4 regions of the Allobosea sp. 01N443 genome follow, and region 4 is predicted to be linked to each of the others. Evidence: predicted binding sites of a transcription regulator. Region 4 holds the regulator's gene; each other region holds the start of a gene.
The links. Region 4 encodes PhoB, which activates phosphate uptake and scavenging genes when phosphate is short. Its sites were predicted from a motif close to TGTCATNNANCTGTCAT; they were not measured.
Positions count from the first base shown of each region.

Region 1: a site for PhoB is predicted at 1,187-1,203, ahead of AC1DRP_RS17680 (UDP-2,3-diacylglucosamine diphosphatase). Genes of this name have one in related genera too.
Region 2: a site for PhoB is predicted at 1,425-1,441, ahead of AC1DRP_RS13115 (RNA degradosome polyphosphate kinase). Genes of this name have one in related genera too.
Region 3: a site for PhoB is predicted at 2,830-2,846, ahead of ugpB (sn-glycerol-3-phosphate ABC transporter substrate-binding protein UgpB). Genes of this name have one in related genera too.

Region 1 covers NZ_JBFTRC010000068.1:5,580-9,526, reverse strand. Annotated here, with positions in the region: gene AC1DRP_RS17685 (glycosyltransferase family 4 protein) at 1-326, opposite strand, end outside; gene AC1DRP_RS17680 (UDP-2,3-diacylglucosamine diphosphatase) at 326-1,138, opposite strand; gene AC1DRP_RS17675 (SDR family oxidoreductase) at 1,263-2,042, shown strand; gene AC1DRP_RS17670 (DMT family transporter) at 2,270-3,193, shown strand; gene AC1DRP_RS17665 (helix-turn-helix domain-containing protein) at 3,356-3,947, shown strand, end outside.
Region 2 covers NZ_JBFTRC010000041.1:23,172-27,118, reverse strand. Annotated here, with positions in the region: gene AC1DRP_RS13115 (RNA degradosome polyphosphate kinase) at 1-1,353, opposite strand, end outside; gene AC1DRP_RS13110 (acyl-CoA desaturase) at 1,618-2,859, shown strand; gene AC1DRP_RS13105 (gamma-glutamylcyclotransferase family protein) at 2,941-3,228, opposite strand; gene AC1DRP_RS13100 (P-loop NTPase family protein) at 3,267-3,947, opposite strand, start outside.
Region 3 covers NZ_JBFTRC010000010.1:90,378-94,324, reverse strand. Annotated here, with positions in the region: gene AC1DRP_RS05065 (creatininase family protein) at 1-482, opposite strand, end outside; gene ugpA (sn-glycerol-3-phosphate ABC transporter permease UgpA) at 482-1,363, opposite strand; gene ugpB (sn-glycerol-3-phosphate ABC transporter substrate-binding protein UgpB) at 1,425-2,726, opposite strand; gene AC1DRP_RS05050 (fumarylacetoacetate hydrolase family protein) at 2,955-3,947, shown strand, end outside.
Region 4 covers NZ_JBFTRC010000002.1:33,178-37,124, reverse strand. Annotated here, with positions in the region: gene pstB (phosphate ABC transporter ATP-binding protein PstB) at 1-88, shown strand, start outside; gene phoU (phosphate signaling complex protein PhoU) at 137-856, shown strand; gene phoB (phosphate regulon transcriptional regulator PhoB) at 890-1,588, shown strand; gene AC1DRP_RS01165 (YnfA family protein) at 1,708-2,028, opposite strand; gene AC1DRP_RS01160 (TIGR03862 family flavoprotein) at 2,103-3,320, shown strand; gene greA (transcription elongation factor GreA) at 3,330-3,797, opposite strand.

The DNA.
Region 1 (3,947 bases), on a different contig from region 4:
TGCGGGAACCTTGTGTGGTAGCTCGTCGTGAACGTCCGCTTCTGCGCGAGGCAGACGGCGCGGGTCAGCCAGCCGATCGGCCCTTCCGTCGCGATATGGATGTGGTCCGGCCCAAAATCGGTGATGCGCCGGGCGATGGCGCCCTGCGTTGCCAGCGCGATGCGGATATCGGGATAGGATGGCAAGCCGATCTGCCGAAATCCGTCGGGCGTCAGCATATGCGGCGTCACACCGAATGACGGTCCTGCCTCGACCATCTGCTCCAGCGACCGGACGACCCCATTGATCTGGGGGCGCCAGGCGTCCGTCGCGATGAGGACGCGCATCAGGCGGCCTCGCTGACCAGAGCCGGCAGCGGGATCGGCCGCACGGGCTCGCTCTTGAGCCGGTATTGCGGCCAACGAATGACCTCGAAGCGGCCGTCATGATGCTCGACCACAGCCGTGCAGCTTTCGACCCAGTCGCCCGTGTTGATGTAGGTGAGCCCGTCGATCTTGCGATGTGCGGCGTGATGGATATGGCCGCAGACGACGCCGTCTGCACCATGGCGGCGGGCCTCGGCGGCAAGGCAGGTCTCGAACTCGCCGATATAATTGACCGCATTCTTCACCTTCTGCTTGGCCCAGGCCGAGAGCGACCAGTGCGGCAGATGGAAGAGGCGACGGACCTTGTTGACGACCGTATTGGACGCAAGCGCAACCGTGTAGGCCCAGTCGCCCAGCAGGGCGAGCCATTTTGCGTTGCGCACGACCAGATCGAACAGATCGCCATGGATCACCAGCAGGCGCTTGCCGTCAGCGGTTTCATGCAGCGCATGGTCGGCGATGTGGATTCCGCCGAACTCGCTTCCAGTGAAGTCGCGGAGGAAATCGTCGTGGTTGCCGGTGATGTAGATCAGCCGCGAACCCTTGCGCACCTTGCGCAAGAGCTTCTGCACGACGTCGTTATGCGCCTGCGGGAAGTACCAGCCGCTCTTCAGCCGCCAGCCGTCGATGATGTCACCCACGAGATAAARCTGCGGAGCATCATAGGCCCGCAGGAATTCGAGCACGAGATCGGCCTGTGCTCCTCGCGTTCCCAGATGCAGGTCGGAGATGAAGATGCTGCGAACCTGCTTCGCCTCGTCCTCGTCGCTCATGCCGCCAGCCCATCTTGTTGCATTGCTTGCGGCGTGTGTCTGATTTGCATTGCGCTTTGATGACGCAGAACTCAATCCGTGGTTCTGCTCAGCTGAACATCAGCGAAAGCTCGGGAGAAACGCGATGGATTTGGGTATTGCCGGCCGTACGGCCATCATTTGCGCCTCGAGCAAGGGGCTTGGCCGCGGCTGCGCCGAGGCCCTCGCAGAGGCCGGATGCACCGTGGTCATCAACGGCCGCGACGCGACCACGCTGGAGGCCACGGCAAGCCAGATCCGGGCCAAGTATGGTGCAACCGTGATCGCGGTCGTTGCCGACGTCTCGACCCGCGCAGGTCAGGACGCGCTGCTCGCCGCCGCGCCGGAGCCGGACATCCTGGTCAACAACAATGGCGGCCCACCGCCGAAGCCGTTCCGCGAAGTCTCGCGCGAAGCGCTACTCGAAGGCGTCATCCAGAACATGGCGACGCCGGTCGAACTGATGCAGCGTGTCGTCGACGGCATGATCGCGCGCGGCTTCGGCCGCATCGTCAACATCACCTCGATGAGCGTGCTGACCCCCTTGACCGGGCTCGATGTCTCGTCGGGCGCACGCGCCGGTCTGACCGCCTTCTTCTCCGGCGTCGCCCGCGAGGTCGCATATGCCAACGTCACCATCAACAACATCCTGCCCGGCATGTTCGATACCGATCGGCTGAAGGGCTCGACCACCAAGATGGCGGCGATCAAGGGGATCACGCCCGAAGAAATGACGAAGGGCCGCATGGCCGAAATCCCGGCGAGGCGCTTCGGCAGCGCCGAGGAGTTCGGCAAGGCCTGCGCCTTCCTGGCAAGCGCCCATGCCGGCTACATCACCGGCCAGAACCTGCTGATCGACGGCGGCGTCTTCAAGGGAACGTTCTGAGACGCGGCAAGGCCAGCATCTGCCCCGGTGAGCCTTGCTGTCCGGGGCAGGAATTCTCTCCCAGTTCCTGCCGCGCAAGACCCGCATCCAGCACGCTTCCCCGGCACGCATGCGCCGCCGCGGGCATCAGGGTTGCAAGCATTGCGCTTGGACCGGACGCGCGAACGTGATCTAGAGGGACAAGTCTTTTATAAGACTCTCTCCCCCGACACGTACGCGCAGCACCGTTGTCTCCTCTCCTCGGCATCACGCTCAAGCTGATCTCGGCTTTGTCCTTCACCCTGATGTCGGCTGGCATCAAGGCGATCGCGGCCCGTTATCCGACAGGGGAACTCGTCTTCGTCCGGTCCTTCTTCGCGCTGATCCCGCTGCTGCTCTGGCTCGGCTGGCGCGGCGAAATTCCTGCTGCCCTGAAGACCAAGAATCTGCGCGGCCATTTCAAGCGGGGGGTGATCGGTTCGACCGGCATGTTCTGCGGCTTCGTAGCCTTGAGCTTTCTGCCGCTCCCGGACGCGGTCGCGCTCGGCTATGCCGCGCCGCTCGCAGTCGTCGTGCTTGCAGCTCTGGTGCTGAAGGAGCGTGTCCGCATCTATCGCTGGAGCGCGGTGACGATCGGCTTCATCGGCGTCCTGATCATGCTGTCCCCGCATCTGGGCAGTTTCCAGATCGCTGGCAGCAATGCACCGGCAATCGGCGCGGCCTTCGGCCTTGCCGGCGCCTGCTGCTCGGCTTTTGCCTCGATCGAGGTGCGGCAATTGACCATGACGGAGCGCACCGGCGCGATCGTCTTCTATTTCACGCTGATGACGACGACGCTCGGCCTCTTCACCATCCTGCTCGGCTGGCGCATGCCCGATCTTCAGGACGCCGCACTCATGGTCGCGATCGGCATTCTTGGCGGGCTCGGCCAGATTTTCCTGGTCCAGGCCTATCGCTACGGCGACGCTTCGCTGATCGCGCCGTTCGAATACTCGACGATGCTCTGGGCCGTTACGATCGGCTGGTTCGTCTTCGGCGACTGGCCGGCTTCAGCCGTGCTCATCGGCGCAGCCATCGTCATCGCATCCGGCATCTATGTGATCCTGCGCGAGAAGCAGCTCGGTCTGCTCAAGCGGGAGACGCGCGAGGTCGGCCCGACGCGGGCGACCTGAGAACACGGGCAGAATTGTGTGAAAGGCGCCCCGACGAAGCCGCCCTCGGCCGTCGCCCGCCCCTCTCCAGCTTGCTCCTTCCAACTGGAACAGGCATTGTCCGGTTAGACAAACGTTTGTTCGCTTCCGCAAACGATCAGCATTCGTGTGACAGGTATCAGGATGGGTATCGAGACCAAGGAACGTGGCGGGCGCGAGCTCGAATCCGGAGCCCAGGTCATCTCGGGCCAGCTCGGCAAGACGATCCAGCGCCTGCGCAAGGCCTATAATCTCTCGCTTTCCGAGCTCGCGGAGCAGTCGGGCGTTGCCAAGTCGATCATCAGCCAGATCGAGCGCAACGAAACCAACCCGACACTGGCGACGATCTGGCGGCTCTCGCAGGCCCTCGACATCTCGATCGAGCGCGTGCTGTCGAGCGGCGAAGAGGAAGCCTTCATCGACAAGACCACCCGCGCCGATACGCCGATTCTGGTCTCAGAAGACGGCAAGCTCAGGCTCGCCATCATCGGGTGGATCAAGACGGTCGAATGGCTGCAATGGTACGACGTACAGGCCGAGCCCGGCGGCGAGCTCGATTCCGAAGGTCATCAGCGCGGCTCGATCGAGTCGCTCTCCGTGACCTCCGGCGAGTTCGAGGTCGAGGTCGGGGACGTGATCCAGCGCGCCAAGGCGGGCGAGACGCTGCGCTACCGCTGCGACCGCCGCCATATCGTCCGCTGCGTCGGCGACCAGCCCGGTTCGGCGCTGATGGTCT
Region 2 (3,947 bases), on a different contig from region 4:
CTTCAGCTCGATGAAGCCATAGACGACCTGCACGCCCGCGCGCTCCAGATCCTTGGCCCAGCGAATATTCGCCTCCTCGTCGAAGCGCGCCTTGAGCTCGACCAGGGCCGTCACCGACTTGCCCGCCTCGGCAGCCTCGGCCAGCGCCCTGACGATCGGCGAGTTCGATGAGGTGCGGTAGAGCGTCTGCTTGATGGCGACGACGTTGGGGTCATGCGCCGCCTGCTGCAGGAACTGCACGACGACGTCGAAGCTTTCATAGGGGTGGTGGACGAGCAGGTCCTTCTGGCGGATCGCGGCGAAGCAATCGCCGCCATGCTCGCGAATGCGCTCGGGGAAGCGGGCGTTGTACGGCTTGAACTTGAGGTCCGGCCGGTCGACGCCGACCAGCTGCGAGAGCTCGTTCAGCCCGATCATACCATCGACCTGGACGATCTCGTCGGGATCGACCTTCAGTTCGCGCACGATCAGCCGGTGCAGATGCGGCGGCATGCCGTCGCTGACCTCGAGACGGATGACGACGCCACGGCGGCGCTGCTTCAGCATCGTCTCGAAGACGCGGACCAGATCCTCGGCCTCCTCCTCGATATCGAGGTCGGAGTCGCGAATGACGCGAAACGAGCCGGTTCCCTTGACGTCGTAGCCAGGGAAGAGCTTGCCGATGAAGAGCGAGACGGTGTCTTCCAGCGTGATGAAGCGGTGCACGCCGTCGCGTGCCAGATRGGGCAGCTCGATGAAGCGGTCGATCTTCCCGGGAACCCGGATCAGCGCGTCGAGCTGCCGGCCATCGCTGATCCGCTCCAGCGCCAGCGCCAGCGTGAAGCCAAGGTTGGGGATGAAGGGAAAGGGATGCGCCGGGTCGATCGCCAATGGCGTCAGCACGGGGAAGACGAGATGGAGGAAGTGGTCCTCGAGCCAGGTGCGGTGCTGCGCACCGATGTCCTTCGGCCCCAGCAGCACGATCCGATTATCGTCCAGCTCGCGCTTGAGTTCGACCCAGCGCGCCTGCTGGTCGGCGGTAAGATCGGCCGTCGCCTTGGCGATTTCGATCAGCTGCTCGGCCGGGGTCAATCCATCCTGGCTGGGCGTGACGACACCCGCCTTGAGCTGCTCGCGCAGGCCCGAGACGCGGACCATGAAGAACTCGTCGAGATTATTGGCAGAGATCGAGAGGAAGCGGAGCTGCTCCAGCAGAGGATGGTTGCGGTTCGACGCCTCCTCCATCACCCGACGGTTGAACTGCAGCCAGGACAGCTCGCGATTGACGAAGCGGGCCGGCGAATGGCGCAGACCGATGGGACCGACCTGAGGCGCGATGTCCGCGGCCTTCACGTTTGTCGGTTCGATATTCATGAGTTTCGCCCTCGTCTCGAACGCAAGCCGGGCCGAGATCGCCCGCCTGTCAAACTTGAAGCCATCCTAGCGTGACGCTTCGATGACGGGCGAGTGCTATTCCTGCGTTGCCTCGAACCAATTGCCTTCCCACGTGGTTTCCTTGCCATGCTGCGGCGAGTGGCCTACTTGCGCGGCGCCGGCTCGTCCTGTTTGGTGCCGCTGGACATGCGGCCCGTGCCGCACCGAAGCGGCGAATCCGCGCGAACCCCACAGAGAGCATTCTTGAGCGACAGCACTGCCCCTCATGATGATGGCGACATCGTCTACCCATCCGCCGTTCCCTTCGTGCTGGCGCATCTCGCCTGTTTCGGGGCGCTCTGGAGCGGTGTGACCTGGACCTCGGTCTGGCTCGCGATCGGGCTGTACTGGTTGCGGATGTTCGCGATCACCGGTGGCTATCACCGCTATTTCTCACATCGCTCCTACAAGACCAGCCGCTTCGGGCAGTTCCTGCTCGCGCTGCTGGCCCAATCGACGGCGCAGAAGAGCGTGCTCTGGTGGGCCTCCAAGCACCGTCACCATCATCGCTATGCCGATACCGAGCATGACGTGCATTCGCCGGTCATGACATCCTTCGCCTATTCGCATGTCGGCTGGATCTTCAGCCGCGATCACAGCACCTTCGACGATTCAACGATTCAGGACCTGACGAAGTTCCCCGAATTGCGCCTTTTGCACCGTTTCGAGCTGGCGCCCGCGATCCTGCTTGCCGGCCTCTGCTTCGCGATCGGCGGCTGGGCCGGCCTGATCGTTGGCTTCTTCTGGTCGACGGTTGCGGTCTATCACGCGACATTCTGCATCAACTCGCTCGCGCATGTGCATGGCGACAAGGACTATGTGACCGGCGACGAGAGCCGCAACAACTGGTGGCTGGCGATCATCACCATGGGCGAAGGCTGGCACAACAACCACCACGCCTATCAGTACAGCGTGCGTCAGGGCTTCCGCTGGTGGCAGTGGGACCCGACCTATTACGTGATCCTCGGTCTCTCGAAGATCGGCGCGGTCTGGGACCTGAAGGCGCCGCCGCAGGCCGTCGTCGATCGTTCGCAGGCCCTGCCGCCGCGCGTCATCGAACGCTCTGCCGAGCGGCTTGCGGCTTCGGTGCCGCTGGACCGCGTCGTCAGCGCCTTCCGGGAAGCCTATGCGGCGAGCCCTGCCCTGTCGGAGCTGCATCTGCCGACGATGACGCTCGCCGATTTGCGCGAAGCGCTCGCCGAACTGCAGCAACGTGCGGGTGACCGGCTGGCCGAAATGCAGCAGCAGGCCCAGGACGCCGTTGCGCAATGGCATCTGCCGGTCCTGCCGAGCCGCGAGGAGCTCAGCGAGAAGGCGGCCGCGATGTTCGTGCGGACGCCCTCGCTCGACGCGATCGCAGCCCGTGCGCATGAACTTCTGATCGAGGCCATGCATGCACGCCTCGTTGGGCCGTCGGCCAAGTCGGCTTCGGAAGGCGCGGCCTGAACGTTCGATTCAGGACGCGTCCGCAGCCCGGACATAGACGAACGCCTCGGTCCCGGATCTGAGCCACACCGCAATCCGGCGCTAATCCGAGACCTCGTAGGAATCGGCCGCGGCGAGCTCCGCGGCTGTGATGTTGAAGACGGTTCCGGCCACTTCGTCGGCAGGATTGCCGGACCGGGTCACGATCGGATGATGCGTCTCGCGGCTGGTGGCGATCACCTCCGGATCGGTGATCTCGACCATTGTGCGGGCGAAGCCGACAAGGGCGTCGTCACGGCCTTCGAGCTCTCGGCCGAATGTGGCGAGCTGGACGTTCCTCTGGCGCAATGTGCCGTAGGAAAACAGCCGGATCTCACGTCCGTCGGCCATACCGCTCTCCTTCCAACCTGCCTGGCTGCGCTGCCTGTTCAGTTCGCATCATCCGGAAAGAGGTCCGCCAGGACCTCGCCGGCCAGGGCGCGCGTGACGCGCCGCCCGCGTTCCAGCGAAAGCCTGTCGAGCGCGTCGACCAGTGCACGCGCCGCGGCAAACGAGCGCTCCATCCGCAGCGTCAGCGCTTCGATGATGCCGGCATCGACGATGAGCTGCCGGTCGATGAAGAGCTTGACCAGCAGCGCCCGCAGCAGCGCATCGTCCGGCGGCGCGATCGTCGCATGGGGCGCCAGCCGCAGGCGCGACAACAGGTCGGGAATACGTACGCCCCATTGATCGGGAGCTGCGCGTGCGGTCAGCAGCAGCGAGCCGCGCTTCGCCTTGATCGCGTTCAAGAGGTGGAACAGGGCGGCTTCGTCGCGAGGCCCTCTGTCGCAATCCTCGACGACGAGCGCCCCTCCGGAGATCAGGTGCGGCACGTTCTCCTCGGTCACCTCGGAGACGGGCATGACCCAGGCATGGGCCGCCTTGGCCCAGATCGCCGCGAGATGGGTCTTTCCCGCCCCTTCCGGGCCAACCAGGCGCAGCCAGGCCTCGGGCCAGTGCGGCCAGGCCTCGATCATCCCATAGGCGGCTTCGTTGGACGGGCCGATCAGGAAATCCTCGACGCCGTGGCGGCTGTCGACGGGCAGGTCGAAGGCGAGCTGACGCGGGCG
Region 3 (3,947 bases), on a different contig from region 4:
ACGCTGGTCTGATCCTGCATGAAGGGCAGCATCGCAGTCTGCGCCAGCTCGAAATAGGTGGTCGCGATGATGCGCAGGCCGGTCTCGCGGGCGAAATCCGGCAGGAATGCACCGAGCGCGGCGATATTGCCGCCATGGCCATTGACGATCACGACCCGGCGGAAGCCATGCCGCTCGATGCTCCTGAGCAGCGAAAGCAGCACGGACCGATAGGTCGGGATGTCGAAGGTGAAGGTGCCGCCGAAGGCCATGTGATGCTCGGCCATGCCGCACCAGAGCGTCGGGGCGACCACGACATCGGCCTCGTCCAGGCGCTCGGCCGCGGCCTTGCAGACGCCCTCGCACAGGATGGTGTCGACGCCGACCGGCAGGTGCGGCCCGTGCTGTTCCATCGAGGCCACGGGCAGGACGACGATCGCATCCTTCGCCGCCTTGTGACGCAGATCCTCGGCCGTCAGTTCCTTCCAGAGCACCGAGGCCATCAGTAATTCACCTTGCGCTCGATGAAGCGGAACTGCACCGCCGTCATGGCGATGACCATCACGAGCAGGATGACCGATTGTGCCGCCGAGCCACCAAGATTGGAGCCGCCCTTGCCGTCGGAATAGACCTTGTAGACCAGCGTCTCGGTCGCGCCCGCAGGCCCGCCGCCAGTGACCGTGTCGATGATGCCGAAGGTGTCGAAGAAGACATAGACGATGTTGACGACGAGCAGGAAGAACGTCGTCGGCGAGAGCAGCGGGAAGATGATGGTCCAGAAGCGGCGCATCGGCCGCGCGCCGTCGATCACCGCCGCCTCGATCACGCTCTTGGGGATCGATTGCAGCCCGGCGAGGAAGAACAGGAAATTATAGCTGATCTGCTTCCAGGTCGCGGCGAGGATGACCAGCGTCATGGCGTCATTGCCGTTGAGCCGGGGATTCCAGGCGATGCCGAGGTTCTGCAGTCCACGCGCGAGCATGCCGAGCGAGGGATCGAACATGAAGATCCAGAGCACGCCGGCAATGGCGGGAGCCACGGCATAGGGCCAGATCAGCAGGGTCTTGTAGATCTCCGCGCCGCGGATCTGGCGGTCGGCCATGACGGCAAAGAGCAGCGCGATCGAGAGCGAGAACACGCAGACAAAGGTCGAGAAGATCGCGGTGTTGCGCAGCGCCTTGAAGTAACCCGGATCGGAAAAGAGGCTCTGGTAGTTTTCGAACCAGACGAACTGGGTCGACGTCCCGAAGGCGTCTTCCAGCAGGAAGGACTGCCAGACCGCCTGGCTTGCGGGCCAATAGAAGAACACGACCGTGATCGCGAGCTGCGGCAGGAGCAGCAGGAGCGGGATCGTCAGGCTCCGGAAATAGGCGTTCTTCTGCATGCAGCCCGTGAAGCAAGAGAAAAGCCGGGGCGGAATGCCCCGGCTCTGGATCGTAGCCGGTTCAGCGCGAGGCGGTCCGTTCGAACTGACGCAGTGCCTGATTGCCACGCTCGACGGCGGCGTCAAGCGCAGCCTTCGGTGTCTTCTGGCCGTTCAGCGCCGCTTCGAGCTCTTCCGACCAGATGTCGCGGATCTGGACCAGGCCGCCGAAGCGCAGGCCGCGCGAATTCTCGGTCGGCTCCTTGTTGTTGAGTTCCAGCAGCGGCGTCTCGAGATAGGGCTTGTCCTTGTAGAAGCCCGAGTCCTTGACCTTGGCATAGGCGGCCTTGGTGATCGGCAGATAACCGGACTCGGTGTGCAGCTTCACCTGGCGGTCGACATCGGACAGGAAGGTGAAGAACTTGGCGACGCCCTTGTATTCGTCAGCCTTCTTGCCGCCCATCACCCACAGCGAAGCGCCGCCGATGATCGAGTTCTGCGGTGCCCCGGCCGCTTCCGGATAGTACGGCATCGCGGCGTTGGCCCAGTCGAACTTGGCATTGGCCTTGACGTTGCCGAAGAAGCCCGACGAGGTCAGCATGATCGGGCATTCGCCCGAGGTGAAGCGGCCTTCACCGTTATTGGTGCGGCCGGAGTAATCGTAGGTCTTGTCCTTCTGCAGCTCGACCAGGTTGGTCCAGTGCTTCAGGAAGAGCGGGCTGTTGAAGTTGAGGACGGTGTCGAAACCATCGAGACCATTCGCCTTGGTCGCGATCGGGATGTTGTGCCAGGCACCGAACTGCTCGATATTGGCCCAGGTCGCCCAGGCATTGGTGAAGCCGCACTTGTCATATCCGGCGGCCTTCAGCTTCTTCCCGGCCTCGAAGACTTCTGGCCAGGTCTTCGGCGGGGCGTCGGGGTTCAGGCCCGCCTTCTTGAAGGCGTCCTTGTTGTACCACATCACCATGCTCGACGAGTTGAACGGCATGGAGAGCATGTCGCCCTTGGCGGTCGAGTAGTAGCCGGTGATCGCCGGCAAATAAGCCTTGGGATCGAAAGGCTCGCCGGCTTCCTTCATCAGTTCGTGCACGGGCTTCACCGCGCCCTTGGCCGACATCATCGTGCCGGTGCCGACTTCGAAGACCTGCAGGATGTGCGGCGCGGTTCCGGCGCGGAAGGCGGCGACGCCGGCATTCAGCGTGTCGGGATAGGAGCCCTTATAGGCCGGAACGACCTTGTATTCCTTCTGGGAGGCGTTGAATTCCTCGGCCAGCTTTACGACAACGTCGTTATTGGCGCCGGTCAGCGCATGCCACCACTGGATCTCTGTCTGCGCGACGGCCGGAGCCGCACCGGCCAGCGTCAACACCGCGGCCGAAATCATCAAGCGCGATCTGGATGTCATCTATCTCTCCCTTATGCCCCGCTCGTGCGGGCGGCTCTTGTCGTTGGTGCGCAAGCTAGCATGAAGAACAGGTGACGTTTCAATGACAATCGCACGACATGTGCGCCATGTCTGATCCGCGTCCCTGCACTCTTGCACATTGGCTGCGAAGCGGCTGTTCTCGCCTGCGACTTTCAACGTGACAATTCCACCAACGGACGATCGATCATGCCCGAGCTTGCCCTGACGCCACGGAACACTTTGCCGGCGGACGCCGCAGCCGCCGCGCTCGCTGGCCGGGTCTGGCGCCCGGACGTCGCCGGTCCCGCGGTCGTTGTTCTGCGCGGTGATGAACTTGTGGATATCACCGCTGCCTTCGCCACGATGCGCGATCTCTGCGAGACGGCCGATCCCGCAGCCGCCCTGCGCGCCGCCAAGGGCCAGCCCATCGGGACGCTCGCCGACATCCTTGCAAACACGCCGCCTTCGCGTCGCGATGCGACGAAGCCCTGGCTGCTCGCACCGCTCGACCTGCAGGCGGTCAAGGCCGCCGGAGTGACCTTCGCGGTTTCGATGCTGGAGCGCGTGATCGAGGAGAAGGCGCGGGGCAACCCGGCCGCCGCCGCCACGATCCGCGAGGAGATCGGCAAGCTCATCGGTGACGATCTCTCGAAGCTGAAGCCCGGCTCGCCCGAGGCGATGCATCTCAAGGACGTGCTGATCAAGCAGGGAGCCTGGAGCCAGTATCTCGAGGTCGGTATCGGGCCGGATGCCGAGATCTTCACCAAGGCGCCGCCGATGTCGGCCGTCGGCACCGGTGTCGATGCCGGCCTGCACCCGGCCTCGACCTGGAACAATCCCGAGCCGGAGATCGTGCTGATCGTCGCCTCGACCGGCGCCATCGTCGGAGCAACGCTCGGCAATGACGTCAATCTGCGCGACGTCGAGGGCCGTTCGGCGCTGCTGCTCGGCAAGGCCAAGGACAACAATGCAGCGGCAGCGGTCGGTCCCTTCATCCGCTTCTTCGACGCCGGCTTCTCGCTCGACCATGTCCGCAGGACAACCGTGACGCTGACGGTCGAGGGCGAGGACGGCTTCAGGCTCGAAGGCTCGTCCTCGATCGCAAAGATCAGCCGCGACCCGGCTGATCTTGCTGCGCAGATGCTCAATCGCAACCATCAGTATCCCGATGGCGCGGCGCTCTATCTCGGCACCATGTTT
Region 4 (3,947 bases):
GGTGATCGAATTCGACGCCACCAACACCATCTTCATGAACCCGCACAAGAAGCAGACGCAGGACTACGTCACCGGCCGCTTCGGCTGAACCGGCGCCCAGCCTTCCAACTGCTTTGCCGACAAAGGATACGCCGCGATGACTGATCACATCGTCCGCTCATATGATGCCGATCTCGAGGGGATCCGCCGCAGCCTGGCCGAGATGGGGGGCATGTCGGAGCGCATGCTCGGCGATTCGACAGTCGCCCTGGTGCGCCGCGACACCGGGCTGGCACAGAAGGTCATCAGCGCCGACCAGCGCCTCGACAATCTGCAGCGCGAGGTAGAGGAGAAGGCGGTGCTCACCATCGCCCGGCGCCAGCCGCTCGCCAACGACCTGCGCGAGCTGATCTCCGCCATCCGCATCGCCGCCGATATCGAGCGTGTCGGCGATCTCGCCAAGAATATCGCCAAGCGCGCGGTCGCCATCTCCGGCCAGTTCCAGCCGCCGTCGCGCGCGGTCGTCGGCCTCGAGCATATGAGCCGCCTGGTTCAGGCCCAGCTCAAGGACGTGCTCGACGCTTACGCCGTCAGCAACGAGCAGAAGGCCATGGAGGTCTGGCGCCGCGACGATGAGATCGACGCGCTCTATACCTCGCTCTTCCGCGAGCTGCTCACCTATATGATGGAAGACCCGCGCAACATCACCTTCTGCACGCATCTCCTGTTCTGCGCCAAGAATGTCGAGCGCATCGGCGACCACACCACCAACATCGCCGAGACGATCCACTATCTCGTCACGGGCGAAGCCTTGGACGCAGCCCGCCCGAAGCTCGACACGACCAATATCCTTCTGGACGCCGCCACCGGTGAGTGACCGGCGCCCGACACCTTTGGGACCGAGTGAGACATGCCTGCACGCATCCTGATCGTTGAGGACGAAGAGCCGCTGACCCTGTTGCTGCGCTACAATCTCGAAGCCGAGGGCTTCGAGGTCGACAGCGTCGCGCGTGGCGACGATGCCGAGCTGCATCTGCGCGATCATACGCCGGACCTCGTGCTGCTCGACTGGATGCTGCCGGGCCTTTCCGGCATCGAGCTCTGCCGGAGGCTGCGGACCCGTCGCGATACCGAGCGGGTGCCGATCATCATGCTCACCGCCCGCGGCGAGGAAACCGAGCGTGTGCGCGGCCTCGCCACCGGGGCCGACGACTATGTCGTCAAGCCGTTCTCGCTGCCCGAGCTGATCGCCCGCATCCAGGCGTTGCTACGCCGCGCCAAGCCGGGTCATGTCGCCGGCCTGTTGGCCGCCGGCGATCTCGAACTCGACCGCACCACCCGCCGTGTCCGCCGCTCAGGCAGCGAGCTGCATCTCGGCCCGACCGAGTTCCGCCTGCTCGAATTCCTGATGCAGGCGCCGGGGCGGGTCTATTCCCGGGCCCAGCTGCTCGACGCGGTCTGGGGCCGCGACGTCTATATCGACGAGCGCACCGTCGACGTCCATGTCGGCCGGCTGCGCAAGGCGATCACTCCTGACAACGCCAAGGACCCGCTGCGGACCGTGCGCGGTGCCGGCTATGCCTTCGACGAGACCTTTGCGCGGAGCTGAGACTTGGATCATCGGGGACTTGGATCATCGGGCCGGATATCGAATCCGCCCGACGATCTAACCGTCTATGGTTGCATCGGCCTTCCCGAAAACCGCAATCCACCTTTCGGGCCGATACCCTAGCGCGGCCCTGCGATAATAATCGCCGCGCCGGCGAGGCAGATCAGCCCACCGATAATGTCCCAGCGGTCGGGGCGAAAGCCTTCCACGGCCCAGAGCCAGGCGAGCGAACTGACGATGTAGACGCCGCCATAGGCGGCATAGGCCCGTCCGGCGGCTTCGCTCTCCGCCAGCGTCAGCAGCCAGYCGAACAGGGCGAGCGAAAACAGTCCGGGTACGAGCCACCAGATGGGCTTGTCGAGCCGGAGCCAGCCCCAGAACGCGAAACAGCCGGCGATTTCGAGAATGGCTGCGCCGAAATAGGCGGCGATGGTCGGCATGGTTCGTCCCTGTCGATGGCCTTCGGGGCGGGATTACCCTTGACCGCAGGGCGCGCTGACGGCAAGCCGGACCGATGCCCACACATCACGTCGCCATTATTGGAGCAGGGCCCTCCGGGCTGATCGCGGCCGAGCGCCTTGCGGCAGCCGGGGACACCGTCACGATCTACGATCGCATGCCCTCGCCGGCCCGCAAATTCCTGCTGGCCGGGCGCGGCGGATTGAACCTTACCCATTCCGAACCGCTCGACAGGTTCCTGCCCCGCTATCGCGATGCGCAAGCCTGGCTGGAGCCGGCCATTCGCGCCTTCCCGCCACAATCCCTGCGCGACTGGGCCGATGCGCTCGGGCAGGACACGTTCGTCGGCAGCAGCGGCCGCGTCTTCCCGCGCGCCATGAAGGCCTCGCCCCTGCTGCGGGCATGGCTGCGCCGGCTCGATGGTCTCGGCGTCGCCTTCGCGCCTGGGCAGCGCTGGACCGGCTGGAGCGAAGCGGGAGCTCTGACGTTCCGGAGCCGCGATGGCGCCGATGTCGAGGCGCGGCCCGACGCGACGCTGCTCGCGCTCGGCGGTGCGAGCTGGCCACGGCTGGGTTCGGATGGTGGCTGGGCACCCTTGTTGGCGGCGCGCGGCGTTGCGATCGCGCCGCTGCGCCCGGCCAATGGCGGTTTCACGGTCGATTGGTCCCAGACCATGCGAGAGCGTTTTGCCGGAGTACCGTTGAAGCGCATCGTCCTGAGCTTCGGCGGCCAATCCGTGCCCGGCGAGGCGATGATCGATGCGACGGGTCTGGAAGGCGGCGCGGTCTATGCACTCTCTGCCCCGATTCGCGAGACGATCCTGCGCGAGGGCAGGGCGGTCATCACCATCGATCTGAGGCCCGATCACGAGGCGGCACTGCTGGTCCAGCGCCTCGCGCATCGTCGCAAGGGCGTGACGCTGAGCAATCATCTGCGCAAGGCTGCAGGTCTTGCTCCATCCGCGATTGCGCTGCTGCGCGAAGCGGCGAAGGGGCCACTCCCCGAAGACGCGGAGAGGCTGGCCGCACTGATCAAGGCCGCGCCTCTGGTGCTCACCGGTCTCAGACCGATCGAGCGGGCGATCTCCACCGCCGGTGGCGTCGCCGCGGCCGAGGTCGAGGAAGGCTTCATGCTGAAACGCTTGCCCGGTACCTTTGTCGCAGGCGAGATGCTGGATTGGGAGGCGCCGACCGGCGGCTATCTGCTGCAGGCCTGTTTCGCGACCGGAGTCGCAGCTGCAGCAGGGATTCAGGCCTGGCTCGCGGATAGCTGAACGATCGCCTCAGGAGATCGCGATGATCTCGACCGCCTCAGTGCCGATGCTGACGCTCTCGCCAATGCCCTTGCCCATCAGCGCGCTCGCCAACGGCGCGACATAGGGCAGCGTTCCGTGTGCCGGATCGGCCTCGTCCTCGCCGACCAGCCGCCAGTTCTGCTCGCGCCCATCGGCCCGGCGGATCGTCACTGTCGAGCCGAAGCGGACGATGTCGTGCCTTTCCTGCGCAGGGGCCAGCTTGGCGCTGGCGCGCCGCGCCGCCCAGTAGCGGAACTCGCGCCGCGTCTGAGCGATCTCGGTGCGGTCGCCTCCGGCCAGCGCCGCCGCGTGTTCGTCATGCCAGCGCGCCAGCTGGGCCTCGATCTGTGCGAGCCCCTCAGGCGTCACGAGGTTCGGGTGAGGCGAGACTGGCCGGTCCGGCAGCTCGTCCAGGGTCCCTCTTTCCTCTGCTTCCTTGACGAAGGCGCGAGTCATTCTGGCCTCCTCCTATTGATCTCGGCACATCCGGCGAACCGGACCACAGCTTTCAGTGTTACGTCCTCACGACTGCTTGCGATGCAGCGCCAACCCGATGCTGGAATCTGAAGCGGCGATCACTTGGAGATGGGGATCAGGCACTGCCGA